DNA from 3 places in the Devosia sp. genome. Region 3 is predicted to be linked to each of the others. Evidence: predicted binding sites of a transcription regulator. Region 3 holds the regulator's gene; each other region holds the start of a gene.

The links. Region 3 encodes LexA, which represses DNA repair genes until DNA is damaged. Its sites were predicted from a motif close to TGTTCNNNNTGTGTTCNG; they were not measured.
Region 1: a site for LexA is predicted at 2,263-2,280, ahead of dinB (DNA polymerase IV). Genes of this name have one in related genera too.
Region 2: a site for LexA is predicted at 1,975-1,992, ahead of KIT02_RS10725 (helicase-related protein). Genes of this name have one in related genera too.

Annotation. Positions count from the first base shown of each region.
Region 1 covers NZ_CP075529.1:397,597-401,792, reverse strand. The annotation lists gene KIT02_RS01925 (MFS transporter) at 1-818, shown strand, start outside; gene dinB (DNA polymerase IV) at 979-2,241, opposite strand; gene KIT02_RS01915 (alpha/beta family hydrolase) at 2,387-3,031, shown strand; gene KIT02_RS01910 (ABC transporter ATP-binding protein) at 3,028-3,840, opposite strand; gene KIT02_RS01905 (iron chelate uptake ABC transporter family permease subunit) at 3,855-4,196, opposite strand, start outside.
Region 2 covers NZ_CP075529.1:2,187,029-2,191,224, forward strand. The annotation lists gene KIT02_RS10725 (helicase-related protein) at 1-1,872, opposite strand, end outside; gene KIT02_RS10730 (DUF3108 domain-containing protein) at 2,866-3,642, opposite strand; gene rpmB (50S ribosomal protein L28) at 3,876-4,160, shown strand.
Region 3 covers NZ_CP075529.1:764,274-768,469, forward strand. The annotation lists gene KIT02_RS03710 (IlvD/Edd family dehydratase) at 1-95, shown strand, start outside; gene KIT02_RS03715 (NUDIX domain-containing protein) at 983-1,399, opposite strand; gene KIT02_RS03720 (nuclear transport factor 2 family protein) at 1,399-1,776, opposite strand; gene lexA (transcriptional repressor LexA) at 1,778-2,494, opposite strand; gene mazG (nucleoside triphosphate pyrophosphohydrolase) at 3,087-3,896, shown strand; gene hflX (GTPase HflX) at 3,893-4,196, opposite strand, start outside.

The DNA of each region.
Region 1 (4,196 bases), 370 kb from region 3:
TTTCTCGCGCTGCCGGGCTGAACCAGACCTTGAGCGGCATCATGCTGGTGGCCGCAGCCCCTCTTGGGGCGCTCGCGATCTCCGTCATGCCTATTGGCTACGCCCTGATGATCGATATTGTCACGGCGGCATTTGGCATCATGCCGCTGCTGATTTACCGCATTCCGCAAGTGCGTATTGCGGTCGCGGATCGGCTCGGCGTTTGGAAGGAGCTGCGCGAAGGCGTCAGCACCGTTTGGCACAATGGCGGGCTGCGCCGCCTCTATGGGCTTTTGTTCGTTACGATCATCGCCATCATGCCTGCTTTCACGCTCATTCCCCTGCTGGTGAAGGAGTATTTCGGCGGCGCGGCGCCACAGGTTGCCCTCATGGAAGGCCTGTCCGGTGCTGGGATGATAGCGGCGGGCATCATCGTCGCGGCCATAGCACCCAAGCGCAAAATCCTCTGGGTACTATGGGGCTTCGCAATTTCCTGTTTCTCGGTCGCGTTTACGGCTCTGGTACCGGGAAACTGGATTGGCCTTGCCGCAGCTTTCTGGTGCCTGAGCAGCGTGTTCTATATCCTTGGCAATGGGCCCTTGATCGCCATCCTGCAAACTACCGTGCCAAACCAATTGCAGGGCCGCGTCCTGTCGCTGCTCAATACCATGGTAGGCCTGGGCGCACCGATCGGGCTTGCTCTCGCCACCCCGCTTGGCGAGATGATCGGCATCCAAATGCTGTTCATTGTCATGGGCGCCGCGGGGGGCCTTATCACGCTGATAGGCTTCGCCTCGCGCCCGCTGCTGCAAATCGAGCGCAACATGGTCAAGGCCTGACCTGATGCCATCGTGCTTTCGATTTTCATGACAGGTTTCAGGCCAAGGCACGGGGACCGTCAGTGGCAAGAGTGGATCGAATCCGGCCACTCTCGTTGCCAGGGCTCCCGGCTTTCCAGCCCCCACCGAACGTCACCCTCGGGCTCGACCCTCGCCTTGCTCATCCCCCTGCCCGGCCCATATCCTTTTCCGCCAGCTCGCGGAAGGCGTCGGGGACGGTGGGGCGTTTTTCGAGTTGGGTTATGGCGTAGCCGATGGCGTCGCGGCCGAAGCGGGTGCGGGCCTTGTCCATGGCGCGGTCGGCGGACCAGCGAGCGGCGCCGCGGGCTGAGCCGGGGCGGCGGTTTTCGTCGCCCAGGCCAAGGGGCAGTTCGAGCTGAATATGGGGCTGCTTGTCGATATGGGAGACTGACACGGCCAGGAGCGTAATGACCTTTTCCCGGGCATGTTCGGCAAGGGCGGCGCGCACCAGGTCTTCGGCGACTTCGGCCACGATGGCGGTGGCCGACACCGGGGCATCGAGGGTCAGGGCGCGGGTGATGGAGCGCATATCGGCAAAGCGGATGCGAATGGTGATGGTGCGGCCGGCCAGTGACTTGGCGCGCAGGCGCGAGGTGACCCGATCGGCCAGATGGCGCAGGGTGGGTTTATAGACCGCTTCGGTGGCGGGGCGGCGGCCAAGGGCCGACTGGGCGCCGGCGGAGCGGGCGCGGTGGCCGGTGGCGACGACGCGGGTGTCACGATCCCAGGCCAGGTCGGACAGCTTGTCGCCCACCGCCTCGCCCAGGAGCCCGCGCAGCGAGCGGCCGGGCGTGGCAGCCAATTGGCCGATGGTGAGAATGCCCTGATCCTTAAGCTTGGCCTCGGTCACCGGGCCGACGCCCCACATGAGGCCCACGGGCAGATCGTGAAGGAAGTCCAGCTCGGTGCCAGGAGCGACCAGCACCAGCCCATCGGGCTTGGCGACCTGCGAGGCGACCTTGGCGAGGTGCTTGGTGCGGGCCACGCCGACCGAAATGGGCAGGCCGATCTCATCGCGCACGCGGCGGCGAATGGTGCGGGCGATCTCCTCGGGCGGGCCGAAGAGATGGGTGCAGCCGGAAACATCGGCAAAGGCCTCGTCGATGGAAATGCGCTCGACCAGGGGGGTATAGTCGCGCAGGACATCGATGGCGGCGTCGCCGAGGCGCTGGTACTCGGCGAAATGGCCGCCGGTGAAGATGAGGTGGGGACAGAGCTCGCGGGCGCGGCGGCCCGACATGCCGCCTTTGACGCCAAAGGCCTTGGCCTCATAGGAGGCGGCCAGCACCACCCCGCCGCCCACCGCGATAGCCTTGCCGCGCAGATCGGGGTTCAGCAATTGCTCGACCGAGGCGTAGAAGGAATCGAGATCGGCGTGAAGGATGTTCGCTGCAGCAGCCATTTCGGCCCCCGTGCGGAAGTTTGTTCTAGTTTTGTTCTTTTGCAGGCGGAAGTCAATGCGGTGGCGCAGCCGGGGTTGCCTTGTGCACAGGGACATTGACCCGGCGCACAAACGCTGACAGGGAGCGATCAACAGGAGGCCGCTTATGGCGCTGGAATTCATGATCGAGGGACCGGAGGCGGCGCCCTTTACGCTGCTACTGGCGCATGGCGCGGGCGCGCCGATGGATTCGGCGTCGATGACGGCGACGAGCGCGGCGCTGGCAAAGGCTGGAATCCGGGTGGCGCGGTTCGAGTTCGGCTATATGGCGGCGCGGCGGGAGGGCACGCGCAAGCCGCCGCCCAAGGCGGAAAAGGTCATGCCGGAGTTCATGGCGGCCGTCGAAGCGCTGGATATGCAGGGCGGCGCGCTGTTCATCGGCGGCAAATCCATGGGCGGACGGGTGGCGAGCATGGTGGCCGACGCGCTTTATGCCGACGGGACGATCAAGGGGCTCGTGTGCCTGGGCTATCCGTTTCACCCGCCCGAAAAGCCGGAAAACCTGCGCACTGCGCATCTTGAAACGCTGAAGACGCCGACGCTGATCGTGCAGGGCACGCGCGATGTGTTCGGGACGCGGGCCGAGGTCGAGACCTATGGGCTATCGCCGGCCATCACGCTCAAATGGCTCGAGGATGGCGACCATGACCTGAAGCCGAGAAAGACCATGTCCGGATTTTCGACGGCGGATCATCTGCGGGCCATGGCCGAGGAAACCGCGGGCTGGATGAGGCGGGTGACGGCCGGTTAGGCGACCGCCTTCTCGACGTGATGGCGGCCGATGGGCACGATCATGGGCGTGTCGGAGACAGGATCGACGACAATGCGCGAGGTCATGCCGAAAACGTCGGCGACCACGGCCTCGGTCATCACCTCGACCGGACGGCCCTCGGCGACGATGCGGCCGGCCTTCATGGCGACGATGTGATCGGCATAGCGGCAGGCAAGGTTGAGGTCGTGCAGGACGACGACCACGGTGCGGCCGCTGGCCTTGACCAGATCGGTCAACAGATCGAGCACTTCGACCTGGTGGTTGATGTCGAGGAAGGTGGTGGGCTCGTCGAGCAGCAGCAGGTCGGTTTCCTGCGCCAGGGCCATGGCGATCCAGACGCGCTGGCGCTGGCCGCCCGAGAGTTCATCGACGGGGCGCTCGGCCAGCTCGAGCGTATCGGTGGCGCGCAGGGCTTCGGCGACGGCTGCGTCGTCTTCAGGCGTCCAGCGGCGGAACCAGCCCTGATGCGGATAGCGGCCGCGGCCGACAAGATCAGTCACGGTAATGGCGTCGGGCGCGATCGGGCTCTGCGGCAGCACGCCGAGCACCGTGGCAACCTCGCGCGTCGGCATCTGATGGATGGGCTTGCCATCGAGATAAACCGCGCCGCGGGCGGGCACCAACAGGCGGGCGAGGCCGCGCAACAGGGTGGACTTGCCACAGGCATTGGCGCCGACGATGACGGTCAGCTTGCCGGCCGGAACGGACAGATCCAGCGCCGAAACGATCTGGCGATCGCCATAGGCAAGATCGAGGCCGGCGGCCATGAGCTGGTGATTGGCGGACATAGTCTGCGCTCCGATCAGTTGACGCGGCCGGATCGGCCGGAGGCCATCAGCAGCCATAGCAGGAACAGGGCACCACATGCACCCGTCACGACACCCACGGGCAATTGCACCATGGGCAGGGCATGCTGGGCAATGAGGTCCGAGACAATCATCACCAGGGCGCCGATGAGGCCAGCCTGCAGGAAGCCCCGCCCTGCCCCCTTGAGCAGCACCCGGGCCAGTGGCCCCGAAACGAAGGCAACGAAGCCGACTGGACCGACCGCCGCCGTCGCGAAGGCGGCAAAGCCCACGGCCACGAGCATCAGCCCCAGCCGGGTGGTTTCGACGCGCGCGCCAAGGGCCCGGGCGGTGTCGTC
Region 2 (4,196 bases), 1.4 Mb from region 3:
GACATCGGCCGGCGCTTCCAGGGCCATCACCGGCTCGAGCACGGTATTGATATGGTGGCGCAGCCACAGCATCAGCCGGTCCTGGACCTTTTCGAGGTCCGGTCCGGTCAGCGTCTCGTCGGCCAGGATGATGATGCGCGGCCGGAACAGGCTGTCGCCCTCGGCCAGTTCGGCGACCATTTCGCCGCGCCAGCGCAGGCGGCCATCGGTCGCCAACACAAATTCTTCATTTGGCGAACCAGCCAATCGTTCGGCACGATGATGTATCTCCGGCGCCACGACCGAATCGGCGGCGCCGCGCAGCCCCTTGGCATCAGCGTCGCCATCATTGCGCGCCAGGGTGAAGCGGAAGCCTTCGAGCGTACCGATCAGGTGGCCTTCCAACCTGACTTCGCCTTGGCTGTTGATTTCGGGAGATACCATACGTTTGTCTTTCAGGTGGCGGAGCAGAACGCTCGTGCGCCGGTCGACGAATCTCTGGGTGAGACGCTCATGCAGGGCGTCGCTCAGCCGATCTTCAATGTCCCGTGTCTTTTCGCGCCAATAGAGAGGGTCTTCAAGCCAGTTTTTCCGATTGGCGACAAAGGTCCAGGTGCGGATCTGCTTGATCCGGTTACTGAGTGTGTCAATGTCGCCCTCGCCATTGTCGCAAAACCGGACCTGCTCGGCAATCCAGTCCGCATTGACCGATCCAATTCGTCTCAAATCCGAATAAATCCGGGTGACGATTTCGCCATGCGCCGCCGGTGAAATCCCCTGATAGTCCGGAATCTGGCAACATTCCCAGAGCAGTTTGACCGCATCGTGACCACGCGCCAGGCTCGCCGCCTCGTTGCGCGCCAGAAATTCGAGCGCGTGCTGGTCGGTGGCCACCGGCACCCGGGTCAGCGTGCGATCCTGCGGCGACATTTCGAGGGAATGGCGCAGCGCCTCGATCGAGCCGAAATTGAGGTTCGAATTGCGCCATTGCACCTGGCGCACCGGCTCGAAGTCGTGCGTCTCAAGCTGCACGACCAGTTCCTCGTCGAAATTGGCCGTGCCGCCGGTCACCCCGAACGTGCCGTTATGGCGGTGGCGTCCCGCCCGTCCGGCGATCTGGCCCAGTTCCGACGGCGTCAGCGGCCGGCTCTGATGCCCGTCGAACTTGGTGTCGTCGGCAAAAGCGACGTGGTGGATATCCAGGTTCAGCCCCATGCCGATGGCATCGGTGGCCACGAGAAAATCCACGTCCCCATTCTGGTAGAGATCGACCTGGGCGTTGCGCGTGCGGGGGCTGAGCGCCCCCATCACCACCGCCGCCCCGCCCCGTTCGCGGCGGATCAGTTCGGCAATGGCATAGACCTGCCGGGCCGAGAAGGCGACGATGGCCGAGCGCGGCGGCTGGCGGGAGATTTTGCGCGAACCCGAATAGGTCAGCTGCGAGAAACGTGGCCGGTCGATGATCTCGGCATGGGGGATCAGCTTGCGCACCACCCCGGCCATGGTCGCCGAGCCCAAAAGCAGCGTTTCCTGCAGGCCCCGGGCCTTGAGCAGCCTGTCGGTAAAGACATGGCCGCGATCGAAGTCGATGGCGGTCTGGATTTCGTCCACGGCCACGCAGTCGACATGGATATCCATGGGCATGGCTTCCACCGTCGCCACCCAATAGCGCGGCTTGGCCGGAACGATCCGCTCCTCGCCGGTCACCAGCGCCACCGCCTGTTCGCCGACCCGCTCCACCACCCGCTGATAGACCTCGCGCGCCAGAAGGCGCAGCGGCAGGCCGATCATCCCGGTGGGATGGGCCAACATGCGCTCGATGGCGAAATAGGTCTTGCCGGTATTGGTCGGGCCGAGAATCGCCTTGACCGAATGGGAGTGTGCGAAAGTCATCCCGCCCTATTTAGTCGCTCGCGTGATGACATGCGAGGGGCCCCGGCCAGTTGTCCCAACCCTGCACAATTTCGCCACGATCCCGCCCCGGACATTAACGGGCGAAACAGAACCGGAACAAATCAGCATCGAATCGGCGCGACTCACCCAATCCGGTTTTGTTCTCGGCCACATCTGGTGGGCACGACGCCCGCCGACACACAAGCGCGGCGCATCACCGTGTCTTGCCGGGACTTTCGAGCGCCAGGGCATTCAACTTGGTTGCCATCGGGTTAATTTCAGCGTTCTGCGGGCAAAGATGAACGCGCGGTAAAGGCGGCGGCGACCAGAATAATTTCGCCGTTGAGGCTTTCCAGCCCGTAATCCGGCCCCCTCGCACCAACCCATTGGCAAAATCGCCCGTTGACGTCCCACCCTGGCACAAGGTGACACCGCGCCACCGCAAGCGCTGGTCCTCATCTCACCCGCCGCCCAGGCTCGCCCTCTACCCGTCACGCAGCTCCCACTCCACTCCAGCCCCGCCCACCCCACTGGGTCACTCCCGAGAAAGCGGAGCCTCTGGTTTCTCGACACCAGCACCACCCAATATGTCCACCCGTCCCATTCCGGCGCAGATCGCGACGTCCGCGCAGCCGCGCGTTAACCCATGAACCAAACCCGGAACGAACAGGGACAGAATCGGGGCAGTCAGCACAATGCGGCTTTGTTCTCCCCCATCATCTGGTGGCAATGGCGGCACGCAGCCACAATCACCCGCCCGGCGCGCCTCATTGGAGCCCGAAACCGTTCACAGAGGCTAACAGGGGGTAAATTTGCGGGCGCCTCGGCACTTTCTTAGCGAAACGCTGCCAGAATTTTTCTGCGCGGAGCCGAGACGTTAACGCGCGCACCCCGGCGCGCCCGGCGGTCGGGCTCATAAAATTGGCAAAAAACCTTTTGACCGTCCGGTTTTGGGACAGGGGCCGGGGGCGCTGTGTTTGACGCGCAGCCTGCCTATTCGCGCATGCCGACCAGGATCATGGAGAGATCGCCCATCGAGGTACCGACGATCACACGATAGGGCACGTAGTAGCCGGTCTGGCCCAGCGGCGCATACCACAGGACCATGCGGCTGCTCTCGGCCAGATAAGTGGTCATTTCCGAGCTGGCGAAATGTCCCGAGATCGGCCGGTAGCGCAGCGAACAGGCCACGAGCGGCCCCTGATAGCCGGTGCGGGGCGATGTCGCCTCATCGGTATCGAGAAAACCCATCTCGATGTTGAAGCGCTCGACACCGGTAAAGATGGAGGCGCGCTTTTCACACAGGCTCCGGTCGAGCGCACTGCCCTTGAGCACGAAGGCGGAAATGAAGTCGCCCACCCCGCTCAACTGGCTGCGTTCGATTGGAACGCGGTCCCCGGTATCGACGATCGGCGGGTTGACCTGAAAGGTGCTGACAGCGCGGCCGGAAAAACCGACTTCGGCGGTGAACACCTCGCCATTGGCGCGGGTTTCGAGCGCAAAGCTCTCCGAAACCAGGCTCGCGCCGGCCGAACTGCCCCGCACGGAGGCCTTGGCCGTGCCGCTGGCCACCACCGAGCCGACCCCGGTGACATTGGCGCTGAGGTCGAGGCCATAGCGTCTGCCATCGTCTGTCAGCCCGACTTCCATCAGCGCCACATTGAGACCACCCAGCGTCAGCACATAATTGAACTTGGCGTCGACCTGTGCCATCGCGACTTGCGTAAGGCTTAGGACAAGGGCAGTGGCGGCGAGGGTGGAACGGATCACGGCGTCAACTCGTCTCGGGTGAACCGGCGGCCTGGCGCCGGACGAATCAGTGGGTTCGATCAAACCTGCCCATGCCTTTGGGCGCTGGCAAGGCATTCACGGCCCTCAAAACGGCCCTTTGGCTTGACGGGACGGGCCTCTTTCTCTAAAGAGCCGCCAGATTTCATGACAAATGAGGCCCGTTGCGGACTTCCCCGCCACGCAGGACCTTTACACAAACAGGATCTACAATCATGGCACGTCGCTGCGAACTGACCGGCAAGGGCGTTATGATGGGCAACAATGTTTCGCACGCCCTCAACCGCACCCGCCGCCGTTTTCTCCCCAATCTGGTCAATGTCACGCTGATCTCGGACGCCCTCAATCGTCCGGTCAAGCTGCGCATCACCACTTCCGCCCTGCGCACGGTCGAGCACCGTGGTGGCCTGGACGCCTTCCTGCTCAAGCAGGATGATGCCGACCTGAGCCCCCTGGCCCTGGGTATCAAGAAGGAAGTCCGCGCCGCCCTCGCCGGCTAAGCGGTTTTCCTCTACCGAATTTGACCGCGTGGTAGG
Region 3 (4,196 bases):
TTGTCGACCAGCTCGGCGACGGCGCGGTTCTGCGCCCGGCCGTCAAATATCAGCGCATCGCCCAGACCGAAGGCGTGCCGCGCGACAATCACTGATCACTTTCTTTCACCCCTCACCCCATCCCTCTCCCCTGAGGGGAGGGGCGATGACAGCGATGGTTCAGTTCACAAGTCAGACGCTCAAGGAAACCGGCCCGTTCTGCAGGGCCGGTTTGCCGTTGGGCGGACGTGCCGAAACGCCGGACGGCCAATGGCCTCCGGGTTCGTGATACCACCGCCTCTGCCATTCGAGATTAGCTCTCATGGCCTTCTCGACTAAAATCCTTCCACCGGAAGGATTTTGCGTGCCGCCGCCTCGAAGCTGCGGCATGGGGCGAGATTCGCCTCGGTGCCGGTCGTCCGGCAAAAGTATAGGTGAGGAAAACCTCGCCCCATGCACCGGAGACTCGTTCATCGCATTGGTTTCGGCGGCGTTGCGTCCGGTGCCGTCCATGAGGGACTGCTTCGTCTTCGCCCTGCTGGCGACGTGGCAGCTGCCAATCCGGTGCAGCCGGAAGGGCCCGACATGATCCCCGGGGAGGTTCCGGGGGTCCGTCCATATGCGCGAACGGAAGATGGGCGACCCCGTTTCTCCATCCGGTCCCCCGCACCGATTGTTCGTCGCGACCGCGCAGCCCGTGCAGGGGTGAGCACAATATGCCTGTGGTCTTGGGGGAGGGGGATAACTTCAGGCTACTCACACGCGGCGCGGTCAACACTTCGCCCGTGACCCGGCGCATGCAGGCCGGGTGCATGCAAGCTGGTCGCATCGAGATTTTCAGGGAAATCTCCCCGAACGCAGGGATTTCCGATCAACCAAAGGTTCCCGCTTTCGCGGGAATGACACCGGGAGTGAACGGGAACGCGGTGTGTCAATCCATCGATGAGCACCAGCTTAGCTCACCAAGCCTCTGGACCGAGCGGGGCCCTGAAACACCGATGCGTCAGGAGCTCGTGGGGGTCCTTGCTGAGATCTCATCCAAGGCCAAGACGAAAAATGGGTGCCATTCGGGTCCCGGCGACGCAGTCAAATTCCACCAGAAGAAATCAAAGCGGTGACCACCATCGTCCAGCGTGTGGAAAGAAAAGCGATCAGGCACATCACCCACGGTGACAGGTACGAAATGCCACACTTGCCCCGCGGCGATGTGCTCACTTGTCCAGACTGTACCCGCTCCGGCTTGCCCCACAATACCGGACTCTTCAGCCAGTTCGCGCAACGCGCCCTCGGCTATGGACTCCCCCGGCTCCCGCGTGCCTTTCACCAATTGCCAGCCGGCCAGGGGGTGGGCGAAGGCCAATATTTCCAGTCCCGCAGCATGGCCGCGCACTACGACAGGGCAGACCTTTTCGACCGGCATCACGTCGGCTCCGCACTCAAATGCTCGTGCACGATAAGCCAGCCCTCGGCACGGCGCCGCAAGACACTCGTGCCGCGCCCGCCGCCCTCGATGCGTGAGCCATCAACCTCCGCTCGCCAGCGGAACGAATAAGTGCAGGCAGCCGCCCCATCATCTGAGGCAATCCAGGCTAGCTCTTCGAGCCAATAGGTCTCGTTCTGAAGCCGGGTCCAGGTCGCCTCGAAGGCAGCTCGAATTGCGGGCAAGCCACGATAGGATCCGGAGCTGAACCAGAAGACCGCGTCGGCATCGATCAGGTCTTCGAGCAGGTCAAAGTCATGGGCATTTATGCCTTCGGCATAGGCGTCCATGACGGCCTTGGCTGTGGGATAACCCACCTTAATATTTCCGCAGCAGCCCCACGAGACGGCCCTGGACCTTTACCCGGTCGGGCGGGAAGATGCGGGTTTCATAGGCCGGATTGGCGGCTTCCAGCGCCACGGTATTGCCCTTGCGCCGCAGGCGCTTGAGCGTGGCTTCCTCATCATCGACCAAGGCCACGATGATCTCGCCGGTCGAGGCAATGTCCTGCTTCTTGATGAGAACCGTGTCGCCATCGAAAATCCCGGCCTCGATCATCGAGTCCCCGCGCACTTCGAGCGCATAATGCTCGCCAGGCCCGAGCATTTCAGGCGGTACGGCGATGGTGTGCGAGTGCGATTGAATGGCTTCGATCGGCGTACCGGCCGCAATGCGTCCCATGACCGGTATGGACACCGGCCGCGCATAATCGTCCGACCCCGACGATGCACGGGCAGGGGGTGCTGATACCTTTCCGAGACTGCCCTCGATTACGGCGGGCTCGAAGCGTGCCTTGCGACCGCCCAAGGATGGATTCATCGAGTCCGGAAGCTTGACCACTTCCAGCGCCCGCGCCCGGTTGGGCAGCCGCCGGATGAAACCACGCTCTTCCAGAGCCGTGATCAATCGGTGAATGCCCGACTTGGATGCGAGATCGAGCGCATCCTTCATCTCGTCGAACGAGGGCGGGATCCCGCTTTCCTTCATCCGTTCATGGATGAACATCAGCAGTTCGTGTTGTTTGCGTGTCAGCATCGGCCCCACAACCCTAGAATCGGAACATAGACGGAACGACTATACGTGTTCCAGTTATGTTCTGCAACTCCTCACGCGCCGGGAGGAGCAAAGGTTGCGCTGATGGCCCAATGTCGCGACGGCAATAAGGCCGGACGGCGCCAAGGGCTTGGTCAAAAAACCTCGAGATTGGACAGGCTCACCATGAAGTCTTCGAACTCTCGGTGACGCCCAGCAAGCCACCATGCGGACTAGCGGAACCATCACGGCTTATGACAGAATCGTCGTAGGCACGGACATGGTAGACGCGAGGTCCGGCAGGCTCTCCGGGAGGTTCAGCCAAGTACGCGCTTGGGGAACCGTAGCGACAGCTGGCCGGACTTGGGAAGGCTTGCACCTTTGGCCGGCACGAAATCGTCTTAGTTCATAACCCGGCCTTGCCGTATTCGTGAGCCTGGCTACGGTAAAACCGTCCGAAATCCAGGCCGCGGTCACATCAAATAGTTCCATAATATATATTATGCGAATTACGGAGATGCGTTGATGGCCGCTGACGGTGCCACTCCACTCCCGGGCTGATACGCTGGCGCCACCGATTCCTCAGGACCCGACCATGCAGCCCTCTCGCGATCTCAGCCGCCTTATCGAAATCATGGCCGCCCTGCGTGATCCCGATGGTGGATGTCCATGGGATCTCGAGCAGGATTTCAGGACGATCAGGCACTACACGATCGAAGAGGCCTATGAGGTTGCGGACGCAATCGAGCGCGAGGATTTTGCCGACTTGCGCGAGGAACTAGGCGATCTGCTGCTGCAGCCCATCTATCATGCGCAGATGGCCAAGGAAGCCGGTCACTTTGACATTGGCGATGTCATCCATGCGATCACGGAAAAGCTTATCCGCCGCCATCCGCATGTTTTTGGGGCGGTGTCCGCTTCCGGAGCCTCGGATGCGCAGGACCGCTGGGAGGCCATAAAGGTTGCCGAGCGCGCGGCAAAGGCGGGCAGCAAGGGGCAGGCTGAGCCGTCCGTACTCGACGATGTTCCACAGGTGCTGCCCGCCCTCGCCCGCGCCGCAAAGCTGACAAAGCGCGCGGCAAAGGTGGGTTTTGACTGGCCCGACCTTCAGCAGGTGCGCCACAAGGTCGAGGAGGAACTGGACGAGGTTTTTGGAGCCCATGCAGCTCATGATGCCGGGGCCGTCCACGAGGAAATCGGGGACCTGTTGTTTGCGGTCGCCAATCTCGCCCGCAAGGCCGGCATTGACCCGGAAGCGGCATTGCGGGATGCCAATTCAAAATTCACGCGGCGCTTTCACCATGTCGAGGCGCGATGCCGCGAAGATGGAATTGCGCCCGAGCAGGCCGGTCTGGACCGGTTGGACGGCTATTGGAACGAGGTTCGCGCCCGCGACAAACTCTAGCTGCCGTCGGCCTCGATCCGGCCATTGAACCGCTCGAGGAACATGGCCCGGTGGCGCGGATCGACACGCACGACAAAACTGGTGCCGCGCTCGTCGGGCTCACCGCGCAAGACGACCTCGGCATGGCTGTGTAGCCAGCCGATATCGGCCCCGGCGCTGTGCGGCACATGGACCTGATAGGTCCGGCTTTGCTCCCCCAGGGTTTTCTCGATGACCTCGAGCAGGTGATCCACCCCCTGCCCGGTCTGCGCCGACAGCGGCACGCTGGTGACGACGGCCCCTGCGGGCTTTGCTGAGGCC